2 regions of the Bacillus sp. FSL R5-0422 genome follow, and region 2 is predicted to be linked to the other one. Evidence: riboswitches for the same ligand, from Rfam matches in the RefSeq annotation. Region 2 holds a riboswitch; the other holds the start of a gene.
What was found. A riboswitch is a leader RNA that binds a small molecule or an ion and turns the genes downstream of it on or off. The one in region 2 is predicted to bind glycine.
Positions count from the first base shown of each region.

Region 1: another riboswitch for glycine. It lies ahead of MKX52_RS18185 (amino acid permease); the one in region 2 lies ahead of gcvT (glycine cleavage system aminomethyltransferase GcvT).

Region 1 covers NZ_CP152014.1:3,549,862-3,561,675, forward strand. The annotation lists gene MKX52_RS18165 (DUF4188 domain-containing protein) at 1-185, shown strand, start outside; gene MKX52_RS18170 (CoA pyrophosphatase) at 197-820, opposite strand; gene MKX52_RS18175 (helix-turn-helix transcriptional regulator) at 991-1,197, shown strand; gene MKX52_RS18180 (DUF3169 family protein) at 1,194-1,874, shown strand; gene MKX52_RS18185 (amino acid permease) at 1,923-3,269, opposite strand; glycine riboswitch at 3,432-3,511, opposite strand; gene MKX52_RS18190 (LacI family DNA-binding transcriptional regulator) at 3,776-4,798, shown strand; gene MKX52_RS18195 (MFS transporter) at 5,235-6,416, shown strand; gene MKX52_RS18200 (quinate/shikimate dehydrogenase) at 6,435-7,337, shown strand; gene MKX52_RS18205 (MFS transporter) at 7,579-8,772, opposite strand; gene MKX52_RS18210 (hypothetical protein) at 9,106-9,720, opposite strand; gene MKX52_RS18215 (TerD family protein) at 10,158-11,393, opposite strand; gene MKX52_RS18220 (hypothetical protein) at 11,554-11,715, shown strand; gene bglA (6-phospho-beta-glucosidase BglA) at 11,769-11,814, opposite strand, start outside.
Region 2 covers NZ_CP152014.1:2,163,443-2,175,256, reverse strand. The annotation lists gene comGF (competence type IV pilus minor pilin ComGF) at 1-230, shown strand, start outside; gene comGG (competence type IV pilus minor pilin ComGG) at 227-610, shown strand; gene MKX52_RS11070 (YqzE family protein) at 670-864, shown strand; gene MKX52_RS11065 (DUF3889 domain-containing protein) at 898-1,176, opposite strand; gene tapA (amyloid fiber anchoring/assembly protein TapA) at 1,476-2,003, shown strand; gene MKX52_RS11055 (signal peptidase I) at 2,055-2,627, shown strand; gene MKX52_RS11050 (TasA family protein) at 2,685-3,485, shown strand; gene sinR (transcriptional regulator SinR) at 3,553-3,888, opposite strand; gene MKX52_RS11040 (anti-repressor SinI family protein) at 3,922-4,086, opposite strand; gene MKX52_RS11035 (YqhG family protein) at 4,268-5,065, opposite strand; gene MKX52_RS11030 (SNF2-related protein) at 5,080-6,750, opposite strand; glycine riboswitch at 7,001-7,108, shown strand; gene gcvT (glycine cleavage system aminomethyltransferase GcvT) at 7,312-8,409, shown strand; gene gcvPA (aminomethyl-transferring glycine dehydrogenase subunit GcvPA) at 8,426-9,772, shown strand; gene gcvPB (aminomethyl-transferring glycine dehydrogenase subunit GcvPB) at 9,765-11,222, shown strand; gene MKX52_RS11010 (rhodanese-like domain-containing protein) at 11,266-11,646, opposite strand.

The sequences.
Region 1 (11,814 bases), 1.4 Mb from region 2:
ATCAGAGGGCTCAGAACAATGACGCAGTGGGTATTTATCATGAAACCTATCAAATTCAAGCCGGCTCGTATGAATCTGTCTATGTGAACATGCCTTCTTATGGACTTAGCCAAGCGAGAGCGCCTATTCCAATTGGTAAAGGAAAACAAACAGCAAAAGAACGGCTGAAAACAACAAATTCCTAGAGAGCGAATCTCTAGGAATTTCTTTTTGCAACGGTCACAAAATGTTTTAATATGCGGGCTGTTAATCCCCAAATGGTGTAATTTTCATAATCATAAAACCATTCCTCTATCGAACGACTCCCCCAGCGGTACTTCTCACCATTCATGATTTTTTCATAAGGGAAATCCTCAGCTGGTGTTGGCTGAACGGATACATGATGTAAATACGGCTCATATTGACTTAACCAACATAAAGGCACGGTAAAGGTCTCTTCTACTTCTTCTTGATTGAAGGAGTGTTTTACTTTTTGTTCATCAATGATCCCGACATATGGGTAAACCACAAAGGATGGAGATGCAATGTAAGGGCTGAGCTGTCCAAGAATCTCCACCGATTCTGGCGGAATGCCAAGCTCTTCATGTGTTTCTCGCAATGCAGCTTCCTGTGCTGTTTCGCTGCCATCGAGCTTACCACCAGGGAAGCTAATATCACCCGGCTGTTTTCTCATGATGAGCGATCGCACCTCAAATAAAATATGCCATTCTCCGTTTACTTGCACCAAAGGGACAAGGACTGCAGCTTTGAATGCTGTTTCTTCTCCAATAAATAAAGGTTGAGATTGATGTAAGTCATTTTTTAATTGGTCAATGAACACGGGCATCACCTATTTTCTGTTTCTCTTTCTTTTAGCGTATCATGGTTCATCTTTTGAAGAAAGATGATCTTTCTGACAATTATTTTTATCAACTTGACAACTTTACTTGTCAAATTGAATAAGATGCTTTACAATCAAAGAAAGATTCAGATCAAAATTGAGGTGACAGAATGAAAAATCGATTAAAAGAGCTTCGTGCGCGTGATGGTTTGAACCAAACTGAACTTGCCAGTCGTGCAAAGGTTTCTCGTCAGACCATCAGCTTAATGGAACGAGATGAATTAATGCCGTCTCTCTTGCTCGCTGTTAAGCTTTCACGAATTTTTCAGGAACCCATTGAACGTATTTTTCTATTCGAGGAGGATGAACTATCATGAAAACTGTATACAAAATGCTATTAGGTGCTCTCCTTGGCTTTCTCGGCGCTTACTGTCTGCTGGCAGCTGAATTTGAGATGACCCTTCTTGATGTCGCATTTGAAGCGACTCTTGTCATCAGCGGCTTGACGATTGTATTGATTGTTTATTGTTTTTCAGGGATTTCACGTATGAAGAAAAGAGTATCATTTTCGGTCTCTGGAGATGAAGAGGATGAACTCGAAGCAAAACAGTATCGTACCTTTACTGATTCGACTTTAGCCAATACAGTGAGTACCATTTTATCCATTATTGCCATCGGTATGGCTATCGTTACCGAACTTCCTATTTGGCTGATTCTCGTCAATGTTGCTTTATTTATCATTACCATTATCAGTTCTTATGTAGCGTTATCCGTTCTAAAACTTGTCTACCCTAATCGCAATCTCCCAAGCCCGACTGACAAAGATTATAATAAAAAACTGCTTGCTATTTCTGACGAAGGTGAAAAGCATGTGATGCTTGGCGGACTGTTTCACACGTATCAAATGATGAACATCTTATTGACCGGTGCCATGTTTATTTTGATTGTGTATTCCCTTGGAGCCAATCACTCTCAGCTCTTCTCAATCATCGTGATTGGAATTGTTTTAATCCTTTTGAATGCCAATTATATGTTCAAGATTAGAAATCGTTGAATGAACAAAAGCACAGCCTACTGCAAAGGCTGTGCTTTTTTCTATCTATTATGACGCACGGCGTTTCTTTCTTGCATAAATCAATAATAAGAAACCAAACCAAACTGGTGTTAACAAGAGCGCCGGACGTGTTGCATCCGCAAACAGCATGATCACTAAAATGGCAGCAAAAAGGACAAGAACACAAATGTTCACAAAAGGTGTGAACGGTGCTTTAAAAGTAGATGCTGCATGCAGTTCAGGCTTTGTCTTCTTATATTTTAAATGGCAAATTAAAATAATACTCCATACCCAAATGAAACAAATGGCACTGATGGTTGTGACAATACCAAAGGCTTGTTCCGGAATCAGCTTGCTTAAAAGAGCACCGACCGATACCACAATTGTTGAAACGAATAGTGCATTACTTGGTACAGCGTGCTTGTTCAGGCGGCCAAAGGAAGATGGGCCCTGTTTTTGATGACTGAGATTATACAAAATCCGGCTCGTCGAGAACATACCGCTATTACAAGCAGAAGCCGCAGACGTCAAGACAACAAAGTTAATGAGTCCCGCTGCTACTGGAATTCCAATCAGCCCAAAGGTTTTCACAAAAGGGCTTTCTGATGCACTAAGCTCAGTCCATGGATTGATACATAATAAGACAAAAATGGCGCCCACATAGAAAAATAGAATTCTTAATGGAATTTTATTAATCGCAGACGGGATGTTTTTTTGAGGATTGGCTGTTTCTGCTGCGGACACACCGACCAACTCCACTCCCACATACGCAAAGATAACCATTTGGAATGACAGTAAGAAACCTGTAACACCATGCGGGAATAGTCCGCCGTGTGACCAAAGGTTCGTTACCGTCACCGGCCCTGCATCTGTTTGAAACCCAATGATTAAAAGAACAATTCCAACGCCGATCAGCAAGAGAATCGTAATCACTTTAATGAGTGCAAACCAAAATTCCATTTCTCCGAAAAGCTTCACCGTTAATAAATTAAACCCTAGTAAAATTAACAAACAAATGATAGCAGGAATCCATTGCGGAATGTCAAACCAATACTGCACATACACTCCGACCGCAATCACATCCGCCATCGCGGTCATAATCCAGCAAAACCAATACGTCCACCCTGTCACGAAAGAAGCCCACGGACCAAGGTAGTCTTCTGCAATATCGGTTAATGACTGATAGCCTGTCTTCGATAAGAGTAGTTCACCAAGTGCCCTCATGACGAAAAAGATCGCCATTCCGACAATGAAATAAGCAAAAATGATCGATGGACCTGCCAATTGAATGGCCTTTCCAGAGCCTAAAAACAGCCCAGTTCCAATAGTTCCGCCAATTGCAATCAACTGAACATGGCGGTTTGATAAATCTCGTTTTAATTCTTGTTGTTCCAATGCTAACGCCCTCCTACGACACGATCTTATACTGAAATAATGAACTCTCAAAAAGTCCATAAAAAAAGAGATTGGATGCGCTCCAATCTCACGGTCATAAAAGAATAGCAAAATAGAGAAAAGCAATACACGGCATCATCCATGCATTACAAATACAATATTTCGTACTCTTCTGTCCTTTTGCCTGAGATTGTGAACCCTTCGGCGCCGCACATACATGCGGTCTCTCCAGAAGCTGCTCCTGCTATAGTGTGACCCACAGCAATCATAGCCTTCGTTATTTTATTAAAATGTTGCTATTTCTGAATAATTTCATATTTTACGCCTCTAAAAGAAAGCTGTCAATGGAAATCTTTTATGAGTGACGGTGGCAGCCATATAACTTCACTTCATCAATCCCCTTTGATTCATGTATAATAAATCAAAAGATGTTCGGTCCGTTTGATGGAGAAATCCCTCTTGATCATGAACAAAGTGAAGAAATCCATGGAAGTTGGTGATAACAAATGAAAAAAATGAACAAACAGCGTGTCACATTACAGGAAGTTGCCAAGCATGCCGGTGTTTCGACTTCAACGGCATCACTTGTTGTTCGAAATAATCCTAGAATCTCTGAAGCCACTCGAAAAAAAGTACTGCAATCCATGGAGGACTTAGGATACGTTTACGACCGCGTTGCTGCCAACATGCGATCAAAAAGCTCAAATATCGTGGGTGTGATTGTCACGGATATTTCTAATACCTTTATGTCTGAGTTTTTAATTGGCGTGCAAACCACGCTTGAATCACTTGGCTATACTGTTCTACTTGGTACGACCTTTGACAGTGTCGATAAACAGGAGCGGCTCATTTCCACAATGGTAGAGCACCGAGTGGGTGGAATTATTTTAAACCCAGCTTCAAAAAGCTCTACACGAACGGTCAAACAATTAAATCAAATTCGCACCCCAAAAGTACTGGCAAATCGAGAATTATCAGATGTGCAATGTGACTACGTCGGCGTTGATTATGAACAAGGTGCTTGGATGGCGATTCGTCATCTTCTTCAAAAGGGGCATCGGCGTATCGCCTTCTTAGGCGGCATCAAGACCTCATCTACTTGGATTGAGCGGATGAAAGGTTTCAAAAAAGCCCATGACGAAGAAAATCTGACGATTGATGATTCTCTTATTATAGACATAGAACCTACTCGTGAAGGTGGGAAAGAAGCACTTGCCCAAGTGATGGATCAGCCTGAGCCTCCTACTGCTATTTTTTGTTTTAGTGATCTAGTCGCATTTGGAGTCATTCAAGAACTATCAGCACGGGACATTAAGCCTGGTGAAGATATCGATGTGGTTGGATTCGATAATGTTCCTGAAGCGGAAATGTACCATCCGCCGCTCACCACTGTTTCCTCCTTCCCCCGATCCATCGGGGTAAAAGCAGCAAACCTTTTATATCATAAAATGAACGAACAGGATGAAGAGCTGCAGAGATTGATCTTAAAGCCTCAACTTCATATTAGAGAAACCGCTCCCTCATCATGAAAAAGAGAATTGCGTACAGCAATTCTCTTTTTTTATTGATCAAGTCAACGATTTCTTTGTTTCATTTTTCTTTTTTTAAATCACAAAGTCATAAACTTGACACATTTATAACACAGGAGTATATTTATCTCGTTGCTTCTTTTAGTATATCGTTATACCAAATTCATTCTATCGTTATTTCTATCAAAAAACAGTTGAGAACGATAATTCATGATTCTGATCAAATCATGAAGTTTCACTTTCTAACCAAGACTGTTATTATTTTTTACAATTTGGTAGAACGATGTACTTAATGAAAGAAGAGATGAATATTCATTAATTTACTCTCATCAATCACACAAGGGGTGTTGTGATGGACTTATGTACATGTAAGAAAATAACAAAGGGTAGACAAAGAATTTGACCTTAAAGGGGTTTCAAATATAGGAGTGGGAACATGAAAAATCCTTATATTAAATCATCAATTGGTATGTATTTAAACTACTTCATGCTTGGCATGATCAATATTATTATAGCTTCCAACATGGACAGCTTATCTGGACGCTACCATGTAGATATTCCGAAAATTAGCTTGCTTGTCTCGGCGATCGGAATTGGTAAACTCATTGCACTCTTTTTCTCAGGCCGGTTAGCCGACAGCTGGGGACGTAAGCCTGTCATTATTACAGGGAATTTTCTTTACTTATTATTCTTAATCGGTATTCCAACAACAACGAGTTATACACTGGCATTTATCCTTGCGATTTCAGCAGGTATTGCAAATTCACTGCTTGATTCAGGAACCTATCCTGCTTTGACTGAGTCATTTCCGAAAAAAGCAAGTTCTGCGTCTGTTTTAGTGAAAGCGTCTGTATCTATTGGGGCGACTGTTCTTCCATTTATCTTGGCATTCCTAGTGGCACATGACATCTTCTGGGGCTGGGCGTTCTTTGGACTAGGGCTTCTTTATTTACTTGTTGGGATTTACTTAATCTTTATGCCCTTCCCGAACCATAAGCAAGTTTCTTCACAAGACGCTCTTCCAGTACAGGAGCAGCTGAAGGAAGAACCAAAAATGCTTGGCGAAGGCTTAGCTGTTGTACTCATGGGATTCACGTCGACTGCATTGTTTGTCGTATGGCAGACATGGCTTCCGCAGCTCGGATTAAAATTAATCGGACTTGGCACAGAACAAGCCACACAGCTTCTATCTTATTTTAGTATCGGTGCATTGGTATCTGTTCTCTTGCTGTCGATCGTTTTAGATAAATTCATTTCACCAATTATGGTAGCGATCATTTATCCAATTGGGGCGTTCCTTGCAATGCTTTCACTTTTCCAAATCGAAACATACAGCATTGTCATTGTCAGCACCTTTTTCTTAGGGCTATTTACAGCGGGAATCTTCCAGCTAGCGATGAGTATTATGATGAAACTATTTCCGACAAACAAAGCAACGGCTTCATCCTACGTCAACATTGCAGCAAGCTCCGCGTTTATCCTCGTGCCGCTCATTACAAGTGGATTGGTCAGCACGTACGATATTAAAATGACGTTATTTTTCGATATGACCATTGCGGTTATGAGCGTATTGCTAGCGGTCTTTGTTCTTGGACGCATGAAAAAATTATTTAAATAATTGAAGGAGATGTCAATCATGACAAACATACATGAACGAAATATTGATGGGAAAACAAAATTAGTCGGTCTTCTTGCTACACCAATCGGGCACAGCCTTTCACCACGTATGCATAACCTTGGCTATACACTAACAGGTATCAACTATGCTTATCTCGCATTTGAAGTAGGGAATGATGAACTAGAAGTTGCCGTATACGGTATGAAAGCAATGGGTGCAGCTGGATTTAACGTCTCTATGCCGAACAAAATGAAAGTACTAGATTACTTAGACGAACTAGATGATTCTGCAAAATACACACGTGCAAGTAACACCGTTGTCAACAAGGATGGCAAGCTCATCGGTTACAACACAGACGGTCTTGGATATGTGAGAAACTTGATTGAACATGGCGTTGAATTAGCCGGTAAAAAGGTCACCCTCGTTGGCTCTGGCGGTGCGGCGACTCCGATCGCCATTCAGCTTGCACAATCTGGTATTCGTGAAATTAGTATTTTTGCTCGCCAAGATCAATACTTTGTTCAAGCCGAAGAAAATGTAAATTACATCAACAACGAAATGAAATCCTTCGGTGTCAAAGCTAATATTTTCCCACTTGAAGACAAAGACGCGTTCCGCCGTGAAGTAGCAGAAAGTGCAATCCTAGCAAATGGGACAAGCCTTGGCATGAAACCACTAGATCAACTTAGCATTATCGATGATACACTTGATGTACTTCGTGAAGATTTGATCGTGACAGATGTCGTATACAACCCGCAAAAAACAAAACTTCTTGCGCAAGCACAGGAAGCTGGCGCCAAAACCATTAACGGTCTTGGAATGATGCTATGGCAAGGTGCACTTGCTTACAAACTCTTTACTGGTGAAGATATGCCAGTTGATCAAGTAAAACAAATTCTTTTTGAAAATGACCGATTCTAAAACAAAAAAAAGACGACTTCCTATGCGGAGGTCGTCTTACATTATTGACAAAGGGCTAAAATGATCTTCATTTTAGCCCTTTGTCTTCTTTTCAGCGTGATAGAAAATCTTTGCAGTCTAGGAAGGGCGAGCACAGGAGCGGAGCGAATTTGACATTCGTGAGCACAGGAGCACAGCCCTGACAACGAATGCGAGGGTTTGTCTTCACGCTGAGACGATTTCCAGCGGAGGTCGTCTTTTTTTAATCATGAACCATGATTTGGCGGTATCGATACAGAATATACAATGCGCCGATAATGGCCGCAACAGCCACCACTGCATCGAACATAAAGATTTGTAAAATGGACGAGTGACTCTGAATTAAGCCTGTTACGACTGGGATGACGATAGCCGACACGCCGCCCGCTGTGGAAATAATTCCTGTCATCGTCCCTTTGTTTTTCCAGAAGAATTCAGCCATCACAGTTAATGTTAGTTGAAAAACTCCTGCTGTTGAAAATCCCAATACAAAAGCATTAACGGTTCCGATGACTGGCGATTTCACGACCAAGAGTACACAAATAGAAACTAGTGTAATGATTGGATAGATCAGCAGCACAGTGACCGGACGCACAAAACGGCGCAACAGAAATGCAAGCATCACGACAGATAGCAGCCCGCCCATGCTATAGTAACTGAGCAGTTTCACAGCACTGCCCGATGTCATTCCCAATATGGCCTCACCGTACGTAGGAAGCCAAATTTGTGGCAACGCATATAGCCCATTTGACGTAAAGCTGATCACAATGAGTGCGATCCCTTCTCTCCAAAATGTAGGCTCTGTCGAGAAGCGCGGAAGTCCATCCTGCTCCGTTACCTGGACTTGTTCCACCTTGCGATGATTTGGAAATGGCAAGGTCCACAACATCAAGACATTCACAAGATAGATCAGAGCAGGAACAAAAAATGCCATTCCATAAAACAAATCATGCTCTGCCAAAAAGAAAATCGCAAGTGGCAAAATGGTTGCCCCAATGGATATAAAGGCCTTCACCATCACATTCGCAGATCCCGAGTTTTGCGGAAAAGCCTCCATTAATGCAGGATACGTTCCTGCGTCCATTGCCGAATTCGCGACCCCTGCCAAAATGGCAAATGCAAACGCGATTTGATAATTTGGAGACAACGGAATTCCGATGAGGAACACAGCCATCAGCACACCCGAAACCAAAATGACAGGCTTTCGCCCAAAACGATCTGATAGAACACCCGATAAACCATACGTGAGTACCCTACCAATGCCAAGCGCCGAAATCATATAACTAATTCCTGCACTATTTGTATCTAACTGTTTGATTAAAAATGGCATATTGGAAGCCAAAATGATATTGACCATACCTAATAAAAAGTAATTAATATATAGACTAGAAGCCGTTCTCACATACGGATTCCTCATCCTGACACACCCCTCAACACCATCGCAATGAAGTGACCATTTATAAGATCTCATATGTGAGGAAGAACAGCTTTACAGCCTTCACGTTCATACATCTCATCATGTCATGCAGCTCACCGCTTACATGCCCTTCATGTATCAAGCATTTCTTCAATTTTTCACTGATCTTATTTTATATGAATGTGAAAGGTAATGATAGTGAATTGCTTAAATTTGAGAGGAATTGATACAAAAAAAGGAGTGGCAGGTGTCCACTCCTTTTTGATCGTCTACCAACTTTGACGGTTGACTCTTAATCCAAGTAAAAACTTTTTAAGTGTTCGATAGAAAACCTCAATTCTCGATTTTCTCAATATTTACGCTTGGAATTGTAATATTACCATCTGTCGTGGATTCATATGTAATGACACCCTCAGAAGTACCCATAAGAGTAATTACGTCTCCTTCTAAGACTCGCGATTTAACGAGATCAGCTTGATAAGCGCCATAAACAATATCATTGTAATATTCATCTACAGCTACTCTTATTTCTGTCGTACCGTCACCTTCCATGACTTGGACAACTTCACCTTTAAATTTCACTTTTTTTCCTTTATATTTTTCAGGTGTTCTAGCCAATTGATCGTAAGTGATACCAGTATCGTAACCCTTTTTCTCTTGTTCCTCAGCTTTTTTCTTTGCTAATTCTTCTTTCTTTTTCTCTTCTTCTTTTTTAGCTTTTGCTTCTTCTTCTTTTTTCTTTTCTATTTTCTCCATTTTTTCTTTTGCATCAGCTTCGGCTAACTTTGCATATGGAGCTAACTCATCTACTTTTTTCTGCAGAGTTTCGTTTTCTTTCTTTAGTTTTTCACTTGCTTTTGATGGTGAGGAACCAGACATTGCCGATCCGATAAACATAGCAACAATGGCTACTACAATATACTTCCAACTTTTCTTTAAAAACTTCATTTTAAACTTCCTTCCCTCATAACGATATAGTGTTTCATCACAAATTCAATTTCCTAAAACGAACATTTTTGGATGATAATATCTATATCGGTTGGCAGAAGAAATTTTTAACAAAAAATTAGATATTTGTACTCAATTAATTGTTTAATCGAACCAAAAAATATAACTTTGGGACTATTCAAGCAAAAGTTAAATAAAAAAGCTATGGTTTATGCAAACTGTGCACCAAATTTGTTATTTCTTACACACCCCAAATACTTAGCTCATGATAATATTCCGTTCGTTCTATGCATAATCCAATAAAAATGCGTTTTCTGGAAGTGTCATATAGCTTCATTCATGAAGTACTTTCTTCTGCTTTTTCTTTTTAGAGTTTCAATTTTTTTAGGCTTATTATTCATAAAAGTCACCTTTTTGGAGCTAGCCATACATCCGTTTTATTTGTAATCATTGACAGGTCCTTTATCCATCAATACCTCAATTTCATTAGAAGACTTCATTTTTAATTTCGGTCTGCGCTCAGAGTTTGGTTTGCTGTAAAGCTCAAGTGGGCGGATGATTACACCATCATTTGTATTTTGAAGCATACCTGGCACACAAGAATAAATACGATCATTGTCATTGGCATGTTTGGAATGAATCGTCACAGACGTTCCTTGATGATTATCGATACTCATAGATACTCTATATCTATAAAAAGAACCTGTCCCGTTTGATTGAGCAGAATAAACAACCGGAACGACAGCAAGGATATCATCATTTAACCGAAGTTTAATCACTTCTGTTTTCATTGATTCATAGTCTCTACCGACATCTCCCATATGCTCAACAGCTCCGTTGCCGTAACTTTTGAGAGCAGGAATTCCTTTCGCACCAAACATAGCCACATCTACTTGCTTTCCTGACTTTGTGTAGACCAATGCATAAATATCATAATCGGTGCCAGACTCCCAAGATACTGTCGCTGTGATCTCAGGCGTTTTCTCAATGATGATCGGTTTATGACCTTTGTCTAGACTAATTTTACCTTGAACTTTTTTTAAACTGATAGGTGCAGCGACTTGCTCTTTAGCTGTTGCCTTCGTTTGAGCAGGATCATCAATTGGTTGTTTTTCAGGAGCCATTAGTGTTGTAGACATCTCCTGTTCATCTGGCTCAACCTCCACACCATAAAGCTTGCATAGCCCTTCCAGCCCAGAATCGAAACCACGCCAGATTGATCGTGCTTTCGTATCACCGTTTCTCATATACAGCTCTACTACGACAATGCCCTTTTCATTTGTAAAGTTTACTGGTGTTAGATAAAACACCTCATCGCCTGTTCGAATTTCTGCTTGCAAATGCTTCACTTGAGAAAACCCTGTTCCTTGATCTTCTGTTAATGTAATAGCCATCTTTGTGATTCCAGCAGGCACTCTGCTCATATCAAAATTCAATTGATGCCTTTTCAACTGACCTGATACATCTGCTGGTAGAAGTGCCGCTGCACCAGAAGCACTCTCTGGTTGATTGTAGAAAATAATGCCATGATCTCCTTCAACCTGATCCGAATCTGTTAAAAGAAATGCCGTTAAAGAAATATCAATGTCAGATGACACTTCATAGCTGATGGATACCTGCCCCTTTGGAGAGTTTAGTACGGTATTGGCTCCCATTTGCAGAGTGTGATTCATTACAACAACTCCTATTCTTTATCTACCATTTAACGTTTTTATAGATCAATTATACCAAATCATGTAATGAAACTATTCATTTCTTTATCTCTTTTCAACCTCTGCAACAATATGAGACAATGCTAACTAAAAACAAACCACTCTCAAAAGGAGAATCAATATGTATAAAAAAATCATTCCTGTTGTTATGGTCATATTCTTCCTTTGGATTCTTCTTCAAATATCCTTGAACATGGAGATCTTTCACAATCCAATGAACTATTTTGTCGCCATTACTCTCTTTTTTCTTTGTATTCAGAGTCTATCAAAACATAAACGATGAAAAACCCGAACAAGCATATACCACGCTCATTCGGGTTTCTATTTTTTCCTTTATTACACTTCTTCACCATTCGTGGCAATGACGTTTTGGTACCAAGTA
Region 2 (11,814 bases):
AAGCGTTAGAATATGTATCTGATCAAGGGCGAGTCGTAACGATTGAGCCATATCAAGAGATGCTTCGAAAGCGAATGGATCAGGCAGGCCATCTTCCTTTATTACAAAAGGTGAAAGAATGTCGCGTGAGGACTAATCAGCATAGGGCTATTCTTAAAGTTACAGATGAATCTGGTAAGGTGTATGAAGCCATTTTTTTCATATATAAAGGAGTGGTTCCTACATTATGAAAAGGGAAGGAGGATTTATTTATCCGCAAGTACTGGCTGCGATTCTATTTTTTCTTTTGATCCTAGGGGCGATGACGATTGGGTTTCAAAAAGAGTTGAGAAGTGCAGAGCTGACGATTTCGTTTTATAAAAAACAGCAGCTTTTCAGGGTGGGGGTGAGTGAAGCTGTCCGTACATTACATCATTTGTGTGAAAAGCAGCATACCCCTATTGACACTGAAGAAGGCCGAGTGACATTAAAGCAGGTGACATGTGATCAAAAGAAAAATCGTATCAGCATGTTAGTTAGTGTGAAAACAAAAGATGGTTTATCAGATGAACGGGAACTCGTGCTGGATGGGCAGACCGGTGAAATCATGAGATGGGCAAACCGTGAATAGTCAGTGTATAAAATGATCCTCTTCCTGGTAACACTTGAAGAAAGAAGAGGTGAATGTGCTTGAAAACCAATGACTATGTAAAATATATGACGCAGGAAATCATTAAATATATGAATACACCGCGAGACGAACGGAAGGAACATAAACAAGAGAAATTGCAAACGAAACCGCCATTTTCACAGCGTTTATTTGGGGTTCTGCCGTTTGGATTTTCAATGATGCTAAAAAAACGTAAACGACATCGTCAAAAGTAAAAAGCCGCCAGCAGGCGGTTTTTTTATGCCTCTTTAGCTATATTCTTCTACAACAATCACTTTATTGACCTTGTTTGAGTAAGGGTTATAAGAAATAGTGACATATACCCCAAATTCTTTGGTGTGGTCTTTTAACGTAATATGATACTGTTTCACAGATTCCTTCTCACGATGACGGTCCCATACTTTTTGTTTGAATAAGACTTGCGTTAGCGGATATCGTTTCTTTGCTTCTTTGACTGCCCGTGTTTCCCATTGATCTGCTGCGGCAAGGAAACCTCTCGCATCCGCAGGATTGGCGTCTAGTATCATAGGACCAAATAGTAAACTGAGCATGATTATCAGCTTTCCATATTTCACTTCACATCACCTCATCTACTATTATTGTGACCAAATGCTGCACTTTTATGTAAATTTTTAAGAAGTACAAATGTCACACAAAAAAATATTGAATACGGCGAAAGAATGAGAAAATGGAAGAAATTTCTCGTAATCATTCTTGTTTAAGAACAAAATGGACTAATTTGACGTTTTGGATTTTATAGGTATTTCCTTATACTGTATGTAATCGTTCTTTTTAAAGAACAATCGTTCAAGGAGTTGGAGAATGAATGAAACAGTCGCTCTTTGTACTCTTTTGTGCCATTTTTTTGATCTTCACGTCTCTCTTGATCTCAACAACGAACGCTTCTTTTAACGATGTTGAGTACTCAAACTTTGTCATGAAAACATGTGAAAATTTTGAACAAACGGATCAGCATTGTCAGCCTATCAAATGGGATAGAAGTGATTTGGAATTCATCGATCAAACAATGATCAAAGGAACAGTCTGCGCACCTCAAAGCTTGAGCATCACATTAAAAAATAGTGGACAACCTATTGCACACTCTGAATGGAATTGGGAATTACATAAAGTGAAAAGTGAGCAGAAGCCGTTACAAGATGGTCATATTCTTGAAAAAGGCTCTATACAGTCCCTTCTTTCACAAGAAACAACCACTGTCACGACAGATAAAGCAAAAACGAATGGAATTTATGCGTTTAAAATCTATTATCCTAAAGGTTTTGAAGGATCTGAAGAGGCATTTATATGGTCTAAAACTATGCAGCTCGCAAAGTGTCCAGAAAAGGTATCTTAAATGGAGCTGTCTTTGAAATGAAATAATGATAGGTAAAGGGGAGAAGAGGTCATGAAAAAATGGATGAAGATGTCAGGAAGTATTCTTTATGTGGTGGTATTCACGGTGATGATTGCATGTATTATTGTCGTATTGTCATCAAGAACGACAGGAGGAGATCCTCAAATTTTCGGTTATCAATTCAAGCAAGTATTATCTGGCTCAATGGAACCGGAATTTTCGACTGGCTCACTCATTGTCGTAAAAGAAGTGACTTCACCGGAGTCGCTTAAAAAAGGAGATATTATCACGTTTCAAACGAAGCAGGACCAGTCATATGTGACCCACCGAATTGTTGGGGTGAAAGGCAAGGGATTAAATAAAGCCTTTGAGACGAAAGGTGATCAGAATATGTATCAGGACGGCACACTAGTAAAAGCGGATCAGGTGAGTGCGCAGTATACGGGTGTGAACATTCCTTATGCAGGAAAGCTTCTTTCGTATGCAGGAACTTCGGCTGGAACCGCGTTGCTGCTCATTATACCAGGTGTGATGCTGCTCGTTTATTCAACTCTTCATTTTGTGGGAGCTGCAAAACATCGAAGACACACGGCTGATTTACAGATGTCAGAGGAACAAGCTTAAATTTTCGTTTGTAACCTAATTAGGTTTCAATAAAACAATTTATTAGGGGGTTCATTCATGGCAAAGAAAAGGTCAATTCGTTTAGGTGTATTATCAGGGGCTTTAGGCCTGGCATTAATCGGTGGGGGGACATGGGCGGCGTTTAATGATATAGAAACGGCAAATGCGGTCTACTCCACAGGAGAGCTAGATTTATCTGCAAAAGAGAACTCCGGCGCCATCAACCTTTCAAACTTAAAACCTGGTGATCGCATCAAGAAGGAATTTAATTTTGAAAATAAAGGATCACTTGCGATCAATCAAGTGCTGATGAGTCTTGATTACAGCCAGTATCAGGATGGAGCTTCCGCGAAAAATGGCGGTAAGAATACAGCTGAAGAATTTCTTAGTCAGTTTCAGGTGAGTGTTCTAACGGTTGGAGCCGAAGGTGGAAATGGTTATCCGAAAAATATTATCTTAGACGCTGCAAACCTGCTTGATTTGCATCAACTAACGGCAAAACAGGATCAGACCGCATTTGAAAAGCTTCGTCATGCCGTTGATGAGAAGTTTTTACATGAAAGTGGGAAGATTAATGTAGCAACTGTTGATGGAACAGTGGCTCCAGAGTATGACGGTATTCCAAAGAACCCGTTTGATTACGATAAAATGGAAATGATCATTGAATTTGTCAATGACCAGACGAAGGATAAAGATGGTCACTATATCCAAAATAAATACCAAGGCGATGCGATTCAAATTGATCTTTCCTTCGAAGCGACTCAGTGGAATGGTTTAACGATCAATCCCAAAAAGCATACGGATGAAAAAGGCTACGTGAAAGAAAACGAAAAAGCACACAGCGAAGATAAAAAATAAAGCCAGTCTTTAGGCTGATATCAAGTTCTGCATAGCAATTGGAGGAGTATGCGCTAAAATGTGCGCTTTACTCCTCTTCTTGCTTTTTTCTCCAGATTTGATAATCTAAAAATTCACGAAATTGCTTTTTCGAAACCCCTGATGTCATTGCATCTCGAACTAGTTTTTCCCATTCACTATCTAATTGACCATCGTATTCGGTTTCATCTTTTTCGTGTAACAGTGTATGAACCGAGACGTCCAGAACAGCGGAGACTTTTTCAAGAAATTGAATGGAGGGGTTTGTTTGCAAGTTTCTTTCTATTGAGCTTAAATAAGACTTCGCTACCCCAGCCTTTTCGGCCAGTTCTGATAGTGAGTAGCCTTTTTCATTGCGGTATTGTTTAATACGCTGGCCAATCAATGTCATCACCTTCCTTTCGATATTATAGCACATTCAGAAAGGTTTGATAGAATGACTTCTTACCAGAGGGTGAGACTCAGAGGACTTTTCACTTGATTTGAGGAATTGACGGACTTCTTCAACTGTTAGCCCTGCTTTACGAGCTTCAAGTAATAATTGAACCCATTCACTGTCTAATATGTTCGTTTTCTTTTCCATACAAATACCCTCCTAAAATACTGAATCATGTATTTCAGGCACTTAACGCATGAAATGGAAAGACACAGGTGGTAAGACCTCATAGTTTGCTTGCGTCATTTTTCCGCCCAATACAAACAGACAAACGTTGCTTTTGGCTGATCGAAAATTGTACGTCACATGAAAGGAGGGGACCTATAGGTCAGCCTCCTCTTTTTTGCTGTAAGTAAAAAAGTCCGCCATTTTCAATCGTAAGACTGATTTTTGGTTCATATAAAGTTTTGAGTGCTTGTCTTTCTATTTCATATTCTACAGACGTGTCTGAAGTCCCTTCATAAAATTGGTTTAAAAGTTCAGTGTCTTCTTTCCATTTTTGAACAGCTCTTACCGCCCAATCATCTGGTTCTTCATGGGCGTAATGCTCCATTAAACTGTAGAGCCGTTTGACTCCGCTTTCTGGCTTAATCATCGTACTCATCGTAAAGCAATAATCGGGAATTTGAGATGACAGCTCACGGGTTTCCAGCTTTTCTTGAAATTGTTCAACAACTTCTCCGCGTATTAGATGAAGTCCTAGTGACAAAAGCTTATCCTTCTTTCGATCTGCGAGATAAGAAATTTTCACATTGAGACCAAGCCAAGGCTCGAGTGCAATCTGGTTCTTCATGAGCGGAGTAACTCGTTCATAGAGACGGATAAATCGGCCTTGCTGTTTGACAGCTTCAAAAATCTGAAATAAACGAGGGGAGCCGAAGTGGATAAATTCACCCTCAATCGTATCGCCCACTTTTTTTTGATCGGTGATGAGGGTCAATTGCCGCGGCTCTGGAACACCACCAGTTTTTTCGAGCCAGTGCCAATAAAAAGGGCGGTTCATAATCAATTTATCCATATCGACGGTCAGCTGTACGGTCATATGTCCTGCACTTTCTTCTAGTATGTCGCACTGATTTGCCTGAAAGAAACGAAGAAGAAAGGTATGTATGTCACGCTGCTCCATTGGTCAACTCTCCTTTATGAGCCTTGCTGTCTTTTTTCTAAAAGGGGTGTTTTGGCTTCTGTTAAATAGGAAGCAAACTGGGTTAATTTCTTTTTCATGTCACCGTCTGATTCGTGCTGAAAAAGAATCTGATGCAGCTTTGTTTCGGCATCTTTGATATCGATTCGCGTTAAAATATCATCTAGATCGCCAATGACGTTTTCGAACAGTTGAATTTTTTCGTATAAAAGTTTTAAGACGTGTTCCTCAACGGTACCGTTTGTTGCCATGTTGTAAATATGGACATCCCGTTCTTGTCCAAGGCGGTGGATACGCCCAATCCGCTGTTCTAGACGCATCGGGTTCCACGGAAGATCGTAGTTGATGATTTGATTACAAAACTGAAGATTGATTCCTTCGCCGCCTGCTTCTGTAGCAATTAACACTTGTGCCCGTTCTCTAAATAAATCTTTCATCCAATCCTTTTTGCCCCGTTTAAAGCCGCCACGAAAAGGAACGGAGCTTATGCCATTTTGCTGAAGAAACCATTGTAAATAAATTTGTGTCGCGCGGTATTCGGTGAAAATAATGACCTTTTCATTTAACTGCTGAATAAGCTTGACGACTTCAAGTGCCTTTGTGTTTTGCTGCACTTCATTGATTTTCTCCATAATTTGCGCTATTGCAGAGGATCCAAGAATATGTGTTTCATCTTCCTGCATTTTTTTAATTGTCATATAGACCGCCTCGCGGCTTGAACAGCATTCTCGTTCCAAAGTCATGATGGAAAACATGTGTTTAGTATAGGACGGGTTCTCTTTCAGCTTACAGATTTCATCATATAATGCTTGTTCCGTTGGAGAGAAATCAATGGAAATCGTTTTGACATGCCGTTTTGTCCACTCGATGCCTGTGTCTTGTCTTCGGTTACGAATCATCACTTTATTCACTAGCTGTTTTAAACGGTCATGGTCTTCTAGCTGTAAATCCTTTTTGGCAAAGACATCTTTAAACTGATGTTCATTCCCTAGGTGACCTGGCTTCAGAAGGGAGACAAGATTAAATATTTCTCCAATACGGTTTTGGATAGGCGTCGCTGTCAGCAACAAACAAAATTTCTTATTTAGATTTCTTACAAATTCATAGTTTTTCGTTTTATTGTTTTTCAGTTTGTGTGCTTCATCAATAATGACCATATCGTAGGCAATGGATAAAATAGTGTCTCGGTGCGGCTGTCTTTTGGCTGTATCAATGGAGGAAACCACGACGTCACACTGCTCCCACACGTAGCTCTTTTTTTGTTCGACAGCATCAATATAAAATTTTGTCCGCAGCTCCTGTACCCATTGAGATACGAGAGAGGCGGGGACGAGTATGAGAATTTTCTTGGCAAGTCCACGAATCATATATTCTTTGATAATCAGTCCTGCTTCTACGGTTTTTCCAAGTCCCACTTCATCTGCTAAAATGGCTTTTCCGTTCATCTCTTCTACGACTCTTCTGGCTACTTCAAGCTGATGTTTTAAAGGCGTGAATGCAGGTAGATGGGCAGGAGCTTGCAGTCCTTCAAATGAATCAATGGCTGTGACTTTTTGGATCTGCGCCGCTAAACGGTACATTTCCCAGTTTGCCCAGGGGCCGTCTGCTGCTAGCCGCTGCTGAAATTCACTTGCCCAATCCTGATCAAAAATCGTTTGAATATTCAATGTGGTCGCCTGCCTTTCTAGTAGGTTGAGGATAAAATTGTTCTGTATTTAAACGCTTCATTTTTTAAGAGGTCTTGAAAAGACTAGATATTTGAATAAAAGCGAACGATAATGAATGGTTTTTTAAGAAATGTTAATGATTTTTTTATTGCTCTTCATCCGTTTCTAATGGTAGGATGTTGGTAAGTGATCTAGAAAATAAGTCACCCATTTTGATAGTATGTCCAATAAATGTGAAGAATATGAGCGGATGATGGTATGGGGAGAGACTTGGCGGTTATTTAGCACTGGCAGGCGCCGAAGGAGCAAGCTGAATCGTTTCAGTGAATCTCTCAGGCAAAAGTACTCTTACCGGACGCAACTCTGGAGAGTGTTTGCTCATCGTTTTTTAGCAAACCACCAAAGGGGAAAACGCACAATGATGTTGTGCTGTAAACTTTCAGGTGCAAGGACAGAGACTTCTTTTTGATAAAAGGGAGCGCTCTGTCCTTTTTTGCTGTAATTTTTTTCTGAAAATTCAGCTTGTGATCTGCACTGAAAGAAAAAAGGGGGAAACGATTGATGTTGAAACGAACACCGCTTTTTCATGCGTATGAAACGTTTGGCGCAAAAACCATTGACTTCGGGGGCTGGGAATTACCTGTCCAATTTTCTTCCATTAAAGAAGAGCACGAAGCTGTTCGAACAAAGGCAGGGCTTTTTGATGTGTCTCACATGGGTGAGGTGGAAATCAAAGGTCGAGACGCCCTTCCTTTTTTACAAAGGTTATTAACCAATGATGTGTCTAAGCTGACAGACGGTAAGGCACTATATACAGCCATGTGCTATGAAGATGGCGGGACAGTGGATGATCTGCTCGTCTACCAAAAAGAAGAGAACGATTATTTGCTTGTTATTAATGCATCTAATATCGAAAAAGATGTGGAATGGCTGCTTCAGCACCAAGGTGAGAACGACGTATTGATTCAGAATGTCTCGGATGAAATCGCCTTGCTTGCCCTTCAAGGACCTATTGCCGCTGACATCATGAAAGATGTAGCGGATGAAGAAGTGACATCGCTCAAGCCATTTACATTTTTCTCAAAAGCTGAAGTTGCTCAAAAAGAGGTGCTTGTTTCAAGAACGGGCTACACTGGAGAAGACGGCTTTGAAATTTACTGTCAGTCAGAAGATGCGGTCCACATTTGGTCGGCTTTATTAAAAGTTGGCGCACCAAAAGGGTTAATACCGTGTGGGCTTGGTGCACGAGACACCTTGAGATTTGAAGCAAGACTTCCGCTTTATGGCCAGGAGCTAACAAAAGATATCTCTCCATTAGAAGGCGGGATTGGCTTTGCGGTCAAAACGGATAAAGAAGCCAATTTTATTGGCAAAGAAGCGCTCAAGAAGCAAAAAGAAGAAGGGCCGAAGCGAAAGCTTGTCGGCATTGAAATGATAGATAAAGGGATTCCGCGCACAGACTATCCGGTCTTTTCAGGAGAAAAGCAGATTGGCGTAGTCACAACGGGCACACAATCCCCAACATTAAAGAAAAATGTCGGGATTGCTATAATCGAATCTTCTCAGGCGCAGCTTGGAACAGTGGTAGAAGTACAAGTTCGCAAAAAACGTCTAAAAGCGAAAATCGTCGCAACACCATTTTATAAAAGAGCCAAATAACGAGGGGGAATAGAGGATGAAGCATAGGTATTTGCCGCAAACCGAGCAAGATCAAAAAGAAATGCTGGATGTCATCGGCGTTCAGTCGATTGATGAGCTTTTTTCAGATATCCCAGAAAAAGTGAGATTTAAAGGAGCATATAACATTAAACCAGCCGCATCTGAAACAGAGCTTGTAAGGGAATTATCCCAACTAGCTGCAAAGAATAAAGATACGGTTTCCTATGCATCGTTTCTTGGTGCCGGTGTATATGATCATTACCAGCCTGTCATTGTGGATCATGTCATCTCACGTTCTGAATTTTATACAGCATACACACCTTATCAGCCGGAGATCTCGCAAGGTGAATTACAAGCCATTTTTGAATTTCAAACAATGATTGCTGAGCTGACGGGTATGGACCTTGCTAACTCCTCGATGTACGATGGCGGGACAGCATTAGCTGAAGCGGCGATGCTAGCTGCTGGACATACAAAAAAGAAAAAAGTCGTTGTTTCTGAAACGGTTCATCCTGAAGCAAGAGCCGTGCTAAAAACATACGCCAAAGGACAGCACATAGAAGTTGTTGAAGTGCCTGCGAAAAAAGGACAGACGGACTTAGCGGCATTAGAAAAAGCTGTCTGCGACGAGACAGCAGCCGTTCTTGTGCAATATCCAAACTTTTTTGGTGTCGTCGAACCGTTAAAAGACATCGAACCTATTGCACATAAAGGAAAAAGTCTGTTCGTTGTCTCTAGTAATCCGCTTGCACTCGGGTTACTGACGCCTCCAGGAAAACTTGGAGCAGACATTGTTGTTGGTGATGCACAGCCATTTGGCATTCCAGCAGCGTTTGGCGGGCCACATTGCGGATATTTTGCTGTGACGAAAAAGTTGATGCGCAAAGTGCCAGGTCGTTTAGTCGGGCAGACAGAAGACGAAAATGGTGTTCGTGGGTTTGTATTAACCCTTCAAGCGCGTGAGCAGCATATTCGAAGAGATAAAGCGACGTCTAATATTTGTTCGAATCAGGCATTAAATGCATTAGCCGCTTCTGTTGCCATGACAGCACTCGGAAAAACAGGCATCAAAGACATTGCCTATCAAAATGTACAAAAAGCCCACTATGCGAAGACGCAGGCAGAAGCATATGGACTGCTTGCTGATGTAGAAGGGGCCCATTTCAATGAATTTGTCATCAAATTACAAGAACCGGTACAAGAAGCCAATAAACGATTACTTGAAAAAGGAATCATCGGCGGCTACGACTTAGGGAGAGACTACCCAGAGCTTCAACATCACATGCTTGTCGCCGTGACAGAGCTAAGAACAAAAGAAGAAATTGATACGTTCATTAAGGAATTGGGGGATCGCCATGAATAAACAAGATCAGCCGCTTATTTTTGAATTATCCAAAGAAGGAAGAATTGGTTATAGCCTGCCTGATTTAGATGTACCTGAACAGGAGATCCCGTCCTTATTTGATGAGACGTACATCCGTCATGAGGATGCTGAGCTTCCTGAAGTATCTGAGCTTGATATTATGCGTCATTATACAGCATTATCAAGACGTAATCATGGGGTCGATTCCGGATTTTATCCTCTTGGCTCTTGTACAATGAAATATAATCCAAAGATTAATGAAAAGGTTGCACGCCTTGCAGGCTTCGCGCAAGTCCATCCACTACAAGAGGCAGACACTGTGCAGGGAGCATTAGAATTGCTATATGACCTAGGTGATCATCTGGAAGAAATCACGGGGATGGATGCTGTGACATTACAGCCAGCGGCAGGAGCACACGGTGAATGGACAGGACTCATGATGATCCGTGCGTACCATGAAGCAAGAGGGGACGATAAGCGAACAAAAGTCATTGTGCCAGATTCTGCCCATGGAACAAACCCAGCATCTGCGACAGTGGCTGGATTTGAAACCATTACCGTTGCATCTGATGAGAATGGGCTTGTGGATTTAGAGGACCTGCGCCGTGTTGTTAACGAAGAAACTGCTGCTTTAATGCTGACGAATCCGAATACACTCGGCCTATTTGAAGAAAATATTTTAGAAATGGCTGAAATCGTTCATGGAGCTGGCGGCAAGCTTTATTATGACGGAGCCAACTTGAATGCTGTTTTGAGCAGAGCAAGACCGGGGGATATGGGCTTTGACGTTGTTCATTTAAATCTTCATAAAACCTTTACAGGTCCGCATGGAGGCGGAGGTCCTGGTTCAGGTCCTGTAGGCGTAAAAAAGGATTTAATTCCGTACTTGCCAAAGCCAGTGCTTGTGAAGAAAGAAGGTCGCTTTTATTTCGATGATGATCGACCAAAATCAATTGGCCGCGTGAAGCCGTTCTATGGTAACTTCGGCATTAACGTCAGAGCATATGCGTATATTCGCTCTATGGGTCCAGATGGCTTAAAGGCTGTAACTGATAATGCTGTGTTAAATGCGAACTATATGATGCGCCGCTTAAGCACTCATTTTGATTTGCCATTTGACCGGCACTGTAAGCATGAATTTGTCCTTTCAGGTAAACGTCAGAAAAAATTAGGTGTGCGCACACTCGATATTGCCAAACGATTGCTTGATTTTGGCTATCATCCACCAACGATCTACTTCCCGCTCAATGTAGAGGAATGCATCATGATTGAACCAACTGAAACAGAATCAAAAGAAACTCTTGATGCCTTCATCGAAGCGATGATTCAGATTGCCAAAGAAGTAGAAGAGAATCCAGAAGTGGTGCAGGAAGCGCCGCATACGACGGTCGTCAAACGAATGGACGAAACAAAGGCCGCGCGAAATCCAGTTCTCGTTTTTGAAAGATAAAGAAAAAAGACTCATGGGGATCATGCTCCCAGAGTCTTTTTTGTTAGTTCTTCGTTTTGATACGGCCGCCCCATTTTTTAAAGCCGCCTTTTAAATTATAAATCTCACGACAGCCGTTTTTACGTAAAGTTTGCGCTGCTTTTCCGCTTCTCAAATTGTTTTGGCAATAGAGATAAACAGGCTTGTCAGGACGAATTTCATTTTTGCGCTGTTTTAGCTGGGAAAGGGGGATGTTTCTTGCCCCTAAAATATGTCCGCCATCAAACTCATTTGGCTCTCTCACATCAATGAGTTGAGCTTTGCGGTAACCTTTAATAAATTCTGCTTCCGTCAGCGTTTTCATAATACGCTGCTGATAAATGTAGCTGCCGACAGAATAAAGAACGAAAAGTCCACAAAGTGCGAGGACGATATAGTTGAACATTGACAATACAACTCGACTCCTTCTTGAGCATCAGCACAGTGGCCTGTCTGATGGTACGTTTTAGACAAATACTATTATAGTAAAGCAAAAGAAACTTGTCATCATAAATGGTAAGAATTATTTTCAATTCGTTCCCTATTTGATAGACTGATGAAGAGAGAAAATCGG